Regions from separate parts of the Thioalkalivibrio sp. AKL9 genome, predicted to be linked through region 2. Evidence: predicted binding sites of a transcription regulator. Region 2 holds the regulator's gene; the other holds the start of a gene.
What was found. Region 2 encodes FNR, which switches genes on or off when oxygen is low (the NO sensors DNR and NnrR bind a similar motif). Its sites were predicted from a motif close to TTGATNTANATCAA; they were not measured.

Region 1: the regulator FNR is predicted to act here: its motif matches at 2,542-2,555, upstream of hemN (oxygen-independent coproporphyrinogen III oxidase).

The regions. Positions count from the first base shown of each region.
Region 1 is NZ_KB905113.1:48,987-53,372, reverse strand. Features, by position in the region: gene D573_RS0110730 (SDR family NAD(P)-dependent oxidoreductase) at 1-244, opposite strand, end outside; gene hpnE (hydroxysqualene dehydroxylase HpnE) at 241-1,587, opposite strand; gene hpnD (presqualene diphosphate synthase HpnD) at 1,592-2,452, opposite strand; gene hemN (oxygen-independent coproporphyrinogen III oxidase) at 2,631-4,019, shown strand; gene D573_RS0110710 (DUF2283 domain-containing protein) at 4,321-4,386, shown strand, end outside.
Region 2 is NZ_KB905109.1:141,506-145,891, forward strand. Features, by position in the region: gene D573_RS0108360 (carbamate kinase) at 1-137, shown strand, start outside; gene D573_RS0108365 (hypothetical protein) at 233-451, shown strand; gene D573_RS0108370 (DUF2058 domain-containing protein) at 486-1,055, opposite strand; gene D573_RS0108375 (DUF2390 domain-containing protein) at 1,127-1,609, opposite strand; gene fnr (fumarate/nitrate reduction transcriptional regulator Fnr) at 1,602-2,333, opposite strand; gene D573_RS0108385 (cyclopropane-fatty-acyl-phospholipid synthase family protein) at 2,624-3,862, shown strand; gene D573_RS0108390 (hypothetical protein) at 4,005-4,386, shown strand, end outside.

The sequences.
Region 1 (4,386 bases), on a different contig from region 2:
CTTCGAGATTCAGTGGGTAGATCGCGGGCTGCGGGTGACCGGCCTGTTCGATCCGGTCATAGACCGCTTCGAGGCCCTTCAGGTCCTTGTCCAGCAGGACCACGATCGCGCCGGCCGCGGCACAGGCCTCGGCAACCGCGCGGCCGATGCCGTCGGCGGCCCCGGTGACCAGGATCACGCGTTCATCGAAGGCGCCGGGTTCCGGGCGGTAGGCGAGCAGGCGGGGAATATCGAGATCGGTCAAGGATGGTCCTCCAGGTACAGGTGCGCCGATTCTAGTCCAGATTGTACGGCCGCTTCGAGCGTGGACGGCAGTGCAGGCGTCAGGTAATCCCCGGCCAGATAACACCCCGGCCAGGGCGTGCGGGCCGGCGGGCGACGTGCATCCAGACCGGCTTGCGCGTCCAGCGTCGCGCGGCGTTCGCAAATGCTGTGGCCGGTCTCGGGTTCGCCCAGTTCGGGGAAGGTTTGGGCCAGGGAGCGGGCGACGGTGCGCCATCGTGCATCCGCCGTCAACGGTTCGAGGTCGTCGGCCGCGGAGATCACGACCGCCAGCCAGTGTGGCGCCCCGGCGACATTCCGCGCGATCAGCCATTGGCCATGCTGGTCCAGCAGCCCCTGTAGTGGCGGAAGATCATCAAGGCGCCGCGCATAGCGCAGGTAGACCGTGCAGATGCTGCGGGCGCCCATGGCATTCAGGCCCTGGTGCGTCGCCTCCCAGCCGGTTTCGTGCGGAAGCAGGGCAGCGGCGGCGGCTGGAGGGGCGGCCAGGATCACGCCGCGCGCCGGGCTCGCCACGCCCTGGCGATCGCGCAGGCGGTAGGGGGCGGCGTCGTGAGTCGTGCTGCGCTCAATGGCGGTGATGCGGCGGCCAAGATCCACTCTAGCGCCACGCTCCCGGAGTTCCTGGACAGCCGGTTCCGGGAACAGCTCGCCGAGTGGCCGCGCGGGGAGGAGAAGGCGCGCGGCCTCCGGGCCATGATTGAGTGCCAGGCGCAGGACGTTCTGGAAGATGCGGGCCGAGGCGGTTCGGGTCGGGGTGTTCATCACCGCCAGGCACAACGGGTCCCACAGGCTCCGAATGAGGGCGTCGGGCTGACGACGCTGGCGCAGCCAGTCGAGGACGGGGAGATCGTGGCGCAGGGGCCGGTGCAACATGGCGGCGGCGCCGGACAGTGCACGCAGGCGTGTACCAAGAGAGTGCTTCGCAAGCGCCCGGTAAAGCGCGGCGGCCAGGGCGGGCAACCGGGGCGAACGTGGTTCCAGCTGGAACGCCGGGTCCTGCGGCCGGGCGGTGGGCTCGAACATGCGCAGGCCGAAGGGCAGGGCCTGAAACGCCTGCTCGGGGTTGATGCCGACCGAACGGATCTGCTGCAGGGTCTGCTGGCAGGCCCCGACCAGGATGTGCTGGCCGTTGTCGAGCGGGGTGCCGTCCAGGTCGAGGCTGCGGGCACGGCCACCGGGGGCCTTGCCGGCCTCGATCAGGTGCACGGGGTGCCCGGCGCGTGCAAGCGCCAGCGTGGCGGTCAGGCCGGCCCAGCCCGCGCCGACCACGACGACGGGCGCGTGGGGTGAGCCGGAGATCATGGCATCAGGTCGCGCGGCGGCGTTGTTCGCGCTTCAGGCGGCGCGCGGTGCGCCACGCGATCCACAACTTGCGGATCGGGGTCAGGCGCACGCGGTGTTCCAGCACGCGGTAGCCGTCGTCGGCGATCTCGTCGAGCAGGGTGCGGTAGATGGCCGCCATGATCAGGCCCGGGCGCTGGGCGTAGCGGTCGGCGTCCGGGAGGTGTTCCTCGGCGCGTTCGTAGTAGCGTCGCGCCCGTTCCGCCTGCTCCGCGAACAGGGCGCGGTGGCGGTCGTCGGTGATGTTGATCTGGAATTCCTCCGGCTTGACCCCGTGCTTGCTGAGCTCGTCCATGGGGATGTACACCCGGCCGCGCATGGCGTCCTCGTGCACGTCGCGCAGGATGTTGGTGAGCTGCAACGCCATGCCGAGGTCGTGGGCGTACTTCAGAGTGCGCCGATCGGTGTAGCCGAAGATGTGGGCGGACAGGATGCCCACGACGCTGGCCGCGCGGTAGCAGTACAGCGACAAAGTGGTGAAGTCCGGATAGCTGTCGTAGTCCAGATCCATCTGCATGCCGTCGATGATCTCGTCGAAGTACTCGCGCCCGAGGTCGAAGGCGGCGATGTGCGGCTGCAGTGCCTGGGTGATGGGGTGGCGGGGTTCGCCGGCGAACAGGCGTTCGATCTCCTGGCGCCACCAGTCGAGCTTGGTGCGCGCAATGCTCTCCTCGCTCACCTCGTCGACGATGTCGTCGACTTCCCGGCAGAAGGCGTACAGCGCCGTGATGGCGCGACGGCGATCCGGCTCCAGAAAGCGGAACGCGTAGTAGAAGCTGGAGCCGCTTTGCGCGGCCTTCTCCTCGCAATACTCGTCGGGGGACATGCGCTCTCGCGTGGCGGGTGTCGAACAGGGAGGAGAAGGCTAGCACAGGCAGCACAGGGGGCGGGAGAGGGCGCCATGAAGGCGGATTGTTGACCTGTATCAAGCTCGGGCCTGGCGTGCGGCCGTAGTCTGCAGAACCAAGGTCGCGAGTGCGCGGCGCACGGTTGTGGAGCCCCGAATGGAACAACGCCTGGTGTTTGACCCCGAAATCCTGCGCCGCTACGACGTGAGCGGGCCGAGGTACACGTCGTATCCCACCGCGCCACAGTTTCACGAGGGCTTCGACGACCGCGCCTATGCCGAGGCGGCGCAGGCCACCAACGGGGCGGACCCGGCGCGGCCGCTGTCCCTGTATGTGCATGTGCCGTTCTGCGACACGGTGTGCTTCTACTGCGCCTGCAACAAGGTCATCACTGGAAATTACCAGCGCGCTCAGCGCTACCTGCAGTATCTGGAGCGCGAGGCCGAACTGCAGGGCGAGCTGTTCGACCGGGAACGCACTGTCGGCCAGCTGCACTTTGGGGGGGGCACGCCGACTTATCTTGGCGATGACGATCTGCGCCGGGTGATGGCGACGCTGGCGAGGCACTTCCGCCTGGACGAAAGCGATGCCCGCGAGTTCTCCATCGAGATTGATCCGCGCGCGGTGCGGCCCGGCACCATCCCGCTGCTGGGCGAGCTGGGTTTTAACCGGATCAGCCTCGGGGTGCAGGATTTCGACCCGAACGTGCAGCGGGCGGTGAACCGCATCCAGCCGTTCGAGGTGACCGCGCGGGCGGTGGAGCAGGCGCGGGCCAACGGCTTCGAATCCACCAACCTGGACCTGATCTACGGCCTTCCCCTGCAGACGGTGGAGACCTATACCGCCACGCTGGAACGCGCGCTGGAGCTGCGTCCGGAGCGCCTGGCGATCTACAACTACGCGCACCTGCCGCAGATGTTCAAGACTCAGCGCCAGATCCGCGAGGCCGATCTGCCGGACGCCGCGGAGAAGCTGGCGATCCTCGAGACCACCATCGCTCGCCTGACCGATGCCGGCTATGTCTACATCGGCATGGACCACTTTGCCCTGCCGGACGACGAACTGGCCACGGCCCAGCGCGCCGGGACGCTGCAGCGCAATTTCCAGGGCTATTCCACACGGGCGGAGTACGACCTGGTGGCACTGGGTCCGACGGCCATCGGCAAGGTGGGCGCCACCTACAGCCAGAACCTGCGCGAGCTGGATGCCTATTACGCGCGGCTGGATGCCGGGCGCCTTCCGGTGTTTCGCGGACTCGAACTGAGTGCCGACGATCGGCTGCGCCGGGACGTGATTACCGAGCTCATGTGCCATTCGCGCATCGATTTCGCCGCGATCGAGGTGCGCCACGGGATCGCGTTCGGCGAGGTCTTTGGGGATGCACTGGAGCGGCTTCAGGGCATGGAGGCCGATGGACTGGTGCGGATCGGCGCGGAGCGGCTGGAGATCCTGCCGCGCGGGCGGTTGCTGCTGCGCAACGTCGCCATGGCCTTCGACGCCTATCTGAAGACGGAGGGCGCGCCGCGCTACAGCAAGGTAGTGTGAGCGGCTTGACGGCGATCCGTTCTCGGCGGAAGCTTTGAACAATAGCAACCGGTAACAGGGACGTTCCGGTGAAGACGACACGTTACTTCGAGACTGTACGCGAGAGGCCGGATCGGCGAATGATCCGGGATCACTGGATCAGTAGTGCAATCGACCAACCGTTGTGCGAAGAAGTCCAAGGCGATGGGCGTATCCGCAGATGGGCTCGTGTCGAGGAGGCTGAAGGACGCTACCTTCGCGTTGTTCTGCTGCCGGATGGAGAAACCGTTCACAACGCCTTTTTCGATCGAGGGTTCCAGCCATGAAACTCCAGTACTTCGGGGATACGGATACGCTTTATATCGAATTCCGAGGCGATAGCGTGGCC
Region 2 (4,386 bases):
CCATGGGGCCCAAGATGGAGGCTGCACGGCGCGCTGCCCAGGGCGGCATTCGGGTTGGGATCGGTTCGCTGGAGGACGCCGCGGCTATCCTGGCCGGGCAGGCGGGGACCCGGATCCTGCCGGTGGGCGCCGCCTGAAGCCCTTGCCGGAACCCCCGCCTGTTACACTCGATGTTGCACGCCCGCCGCAGAGTTTGCAGGCTTCGAGTACACATGGATCAAGAGTGAAGATGATGCGAGAGATTCAGCGAGCCGCCCCCCTGGTGATCGGTCTGACGGCCGTGGGTCTGCTGGCGCTAGGCTGCGGCAGCGGCGAGCCGGAGGAGTCGGCCGGCCCCGCCCAGGGCCTGGAGCAGGGCGGCATCACGCCGCAGGACATGTCCAGTGACGAGGCGCGGCGCCCGCAGCAAAGCGGCATGCCCGCCGCGGACGTGAAGCGCGCAACCGACTGATTGGATCGCTGGCCTGCGGGGATTCCCCTGCGGGTCACCACATGAGGTCGTCGGGTACCACGTAGTCCTTGTATGGGTCGTCCGGGGCGGGTTCCGATCCGGTTTCGTCCTCGGCGGGGATGACCAGTGGCCATTCCGGATCGCGCTCGCGGATGCGGTCGGCGGTCTCGCGCGGGATGACCCGGAACCCCTTTTCCGGGCGCACATCCAGGCCGGCAAGCGCGGCGCGGCCGTCGGCCAGGCGCTTTTGCAGGTCGGCGGTCACCGGGAGGTGGCGGATCTGCCCGCCCTGCTGGAAGTGATAATCCAGCGCGGAATCGCCGGTGGGAATCGGCGCCAGGTGGGTGCTGACCAGTTCGCGGATTTGCGCGTGGCGGGCCCGGCGTTCGGCACGTTCCTGCTGTTCGCGGTTCTTCTGTCGCGAACGCTCGGCCTGCTCGGCCTTGCGCGCCTCGGCCACGCCCGGGTCCGGACCCGTGTTGCGGTCCTTCTTCTTCTTCGCGTTCCCCTTCTGGGCCTTGTGCTTTTGCGACTTGGCCTGGCGAACCTGTTTTTCGTCGACCAGCCCCGTTTTCAGGAGCTGGCTGCGCAGATCATCCGACATGAATCCTGCCGTGTTCGGTCAATGTGCGGGGAGGATAGCCGGAATGCGGCCTTGCGTGCACCACGTGCTGTTCAGGCGGCCGTGAACTCGCGCAATCCGTCGCGGATCTCGGCGTCCGGCAGGTCGGGGAACAGGGTGTGCAATCGGCGCTGGCGGTCGATGGCGAATGCGGGGGTGGTCTGCGGCGCCACGCGCCGGGCCTCCGCGAGCAGTTGCAGGCCGGCGAGCCGCTCGCTTTGAAGCTCCAGTGCCAGCACCTCGCGGTAGAGCGCGTTGCGCTCGGGGGTGTGGAGCCGCCGGCGCAGTGCGCGGAGGCGTTCGGTGGAGGATGACTGCCAGCGCCGGGCCGTTTGCCGCAGTACGCGCCATTGCGAGGGTCCGAGGGGCTGCGGGTACCACAGGGCAAACAACGCCAGCATCACGTCCACGCCAAATTCGTCCTGCCAGCGCATCAGACGTTCGCGAGCGGTGCGATCGACCCACAGTGCGTCGGCGAATGCCCAGAAGGCGTCGAAGTCCGTGGCCGGCTCCGGGGTGTCCCCGGCTTCAGGCACTGCTCGCGGCGGAGGTGAAGGTGACCCCGGCCGTGTTGCGCAGGCCGTCGGGCTGGAGGATCTCCAGGTCCCGGGTGTGCAGGTTGATTACGCCCTGGTTGCGCAGCTGAGTAAACAACCGGCTGATGGTTTCCTGGGTCAGGCCCAGGTGGTTGGCGATGTCTGCCCGGGACATGGGCAGGTAGAACCGTTCGGGGGACAGGCCGCGGGCGCGATGACGCTCCGACAGGGCGATCAGGAAGGTCGCCAGACGCTGCTCCGCGGTACGTTGGCCGAGCAAGGCGTGCAGGCTTTCGTCCTGGGCCAGTTCCTGGCTCATCACGCTCATCATGTGCTGGCGGAAGGTTGGCAGGCGGCCGGCGAGGTCGTCGACATGCCCGTAGGGCACGGCGCAGACGCTGGTGGACTCCAGCGCAATGGCACTGACCGGATGCTTGCCGGAGTGGATCGCGTCCAGCCCCAGGAGGTCGCCGGCCAGCGCGAAGCCGGTGATCTGTTCGGTCCCGTCATCGGAGATCAGCACCGTTTTCAGTGCCCCGGTGCGGACCGCGTACAGCGCTTCGAACTTGGTCCCCATGGTGAACAGGGGCGCACCCTTGGCGATCGGCCGGCGTTGCTGGACGATTTGGTCGAGTTGCCAGAGTTCATCCTGGGGCAGGCCCATAGGCAGGCAGAGCTGGCGGAGGGTGCAGTGCTGGCAGGCTTGAGTGGGTCGTAGCGTCATGGGTGCAGGGTAGCCGTTTTTTCGACGTTGGGGAAAGCGATTTTCGGGGTATGCCATCGGGGGCGGGAATGCGGTACTGTCCCCAAGAGTTGTAGGCGATTACAGAAGGTTTTGCCGTCGGTCAGGGGGTCGCGCCCCGAGATGACTCGGGGTCCCCTCCCTCCGACGGCTGCGTGGACAATGCGGGCCATCGGTAATTAGACTGAGTCTAAAGTCTGCGGCGTGGTCAGGGTCGGCATTACGCGTGGGGGCTGAGAGACCCGACTGCCAGAACAAGGACAGGGGGAGCGATGATCGAGCGGTTACTGGAGCAATACATACGCTACGGGACCTTCGTGCTGCGGCATCCGGATGGCCGTGAGCAGCGTTTCGGGAACGGCGCGCCGGAAGTCACCATGCAGGTGCATGACAAGGCGGCGTTGCGCAAGATTGGGCGCGACCCGGGCTTCCAGCTGGGCGAGACCTACATGGACGGCCTGTGGTCGCCCGGCCCCGAGGGCCTGCAGGTGTTCCTCGACGTGGCCATGCGCAACTTCGCGCCGATGTTCAAGCAGCGGGTCAACCCTGCAGTGCGCATGCTGCGGGCCCTGATCGAGCAGGGCAACAAGGTGGCGCGCTGCTACCAGAACATCGCCCATCACTACGACGTCGATGAGTGGCTTTATCGTCAGTTCCTGGACGAGGGCATGTTCTACAGCTGCGCCTATTTCGAGCGCCCGGACATGACGCTGGAAGAGGCGCAGCAGGCCAAGTGCGCAATGCTGCGCAAGAAGCTGATGCTGGAGCCGGGGATGCGCGTGCTCGACATCGGTTGCGGCTGGGGCGGTCTGGCCTTCCATCTCGCCGAGCATGCCGACGTGCAGGTAGACGGCGTGACGCTGTCGAAGGAGCAGCTGCGGGTTGCCCGTGACGAGGCCAAGCGTCGGGGGCTCGAGGATCGAGTGCGGTTTCTCTATCAGGACTACCGCGAACACGACGACCAGTACGACCGCATTGTCAGCGTCGGCATGTTCGAGCATGTGGGCACGCCCAACTACGAGACGTTCTTCCGGCGCGTACATGATCTGCTGAAGCCGGAAGGCATCGCGGTGCTGCACACCATCGGGCGGCAGGAACCACCGGGTACCTCCAACCCCTGGCTGAGCAAGTACATCTTTCCGGGCGGGTATACGCCGGCCCTGTCCGAGGTGATGGGCGCGCTGGAGCCCACGCCGCTGTGCACCACCGATATCGAGTTCTGGCGCCTGCATTACGCCGAGACGCTGGCCGAGTGGTATCGCCGCTTCCAGACGGTGCGGGCCGAGGCCGTCGAACGCTTCGATGAGCGTTTCTGCCGCATGTGGGAGTTCTACCTGGCCAGTTGCGAGGGCACCTTCCGCTGGTGGGATCAGGTGGTGTTCCACGTGCAGATGGCCAAGCAGCAGGATGCGGTGCCGCTGACCCGCGATTACCTCTATCGGGACGATGCCCCCGAAGTGATCTCCACACCGCCCGGGAAGGCCCGGGCACAGCGCAGCGACGCCGCCTGAAGGCGAGGCGAGGCGAGGGGAGCGATCCGGGGCCGATCCCGAAAGTACTGCAAAACTCGGGCGAACCGAACGCGCATTCCCTACACTAGTGGTCACGTTGCGGCCATGCCGGCGGTAACCACCCATTCCGGAGCAGGGGCGCGTGTTCGGTCGCTTTCGTAAACGCAGGGAGGCACAGGGCCAGGAAAGCCCGCAGGCCGGCGGACCGTCACAGGAACATGTCCTGATCGAGGCGGCCGGGCGCAGCCGCATTACCGAGGTGGCCGCCACCGCGCGGCGTGTTCCCTGGTCGCTGAACTTCCTGCAGTTGCTGTGGGCCGCCGGGCCAGTCACGTTCCTGGCGATGCAGGGCGGCTACTTCCTCGGTTTCGGCCATGCCGCCCCGGCACAGAACTTCATCTTCTTTGCCGTTTACACCCTGCTGTTCGGGGTCATCGGCCTGGTCGCGCGCTTCGTCGCGGATGCCACACGGGGCAAGCGCCAGGAGCGCTCGCGCGATCAGCTGCGCAACACCATCGACTTGC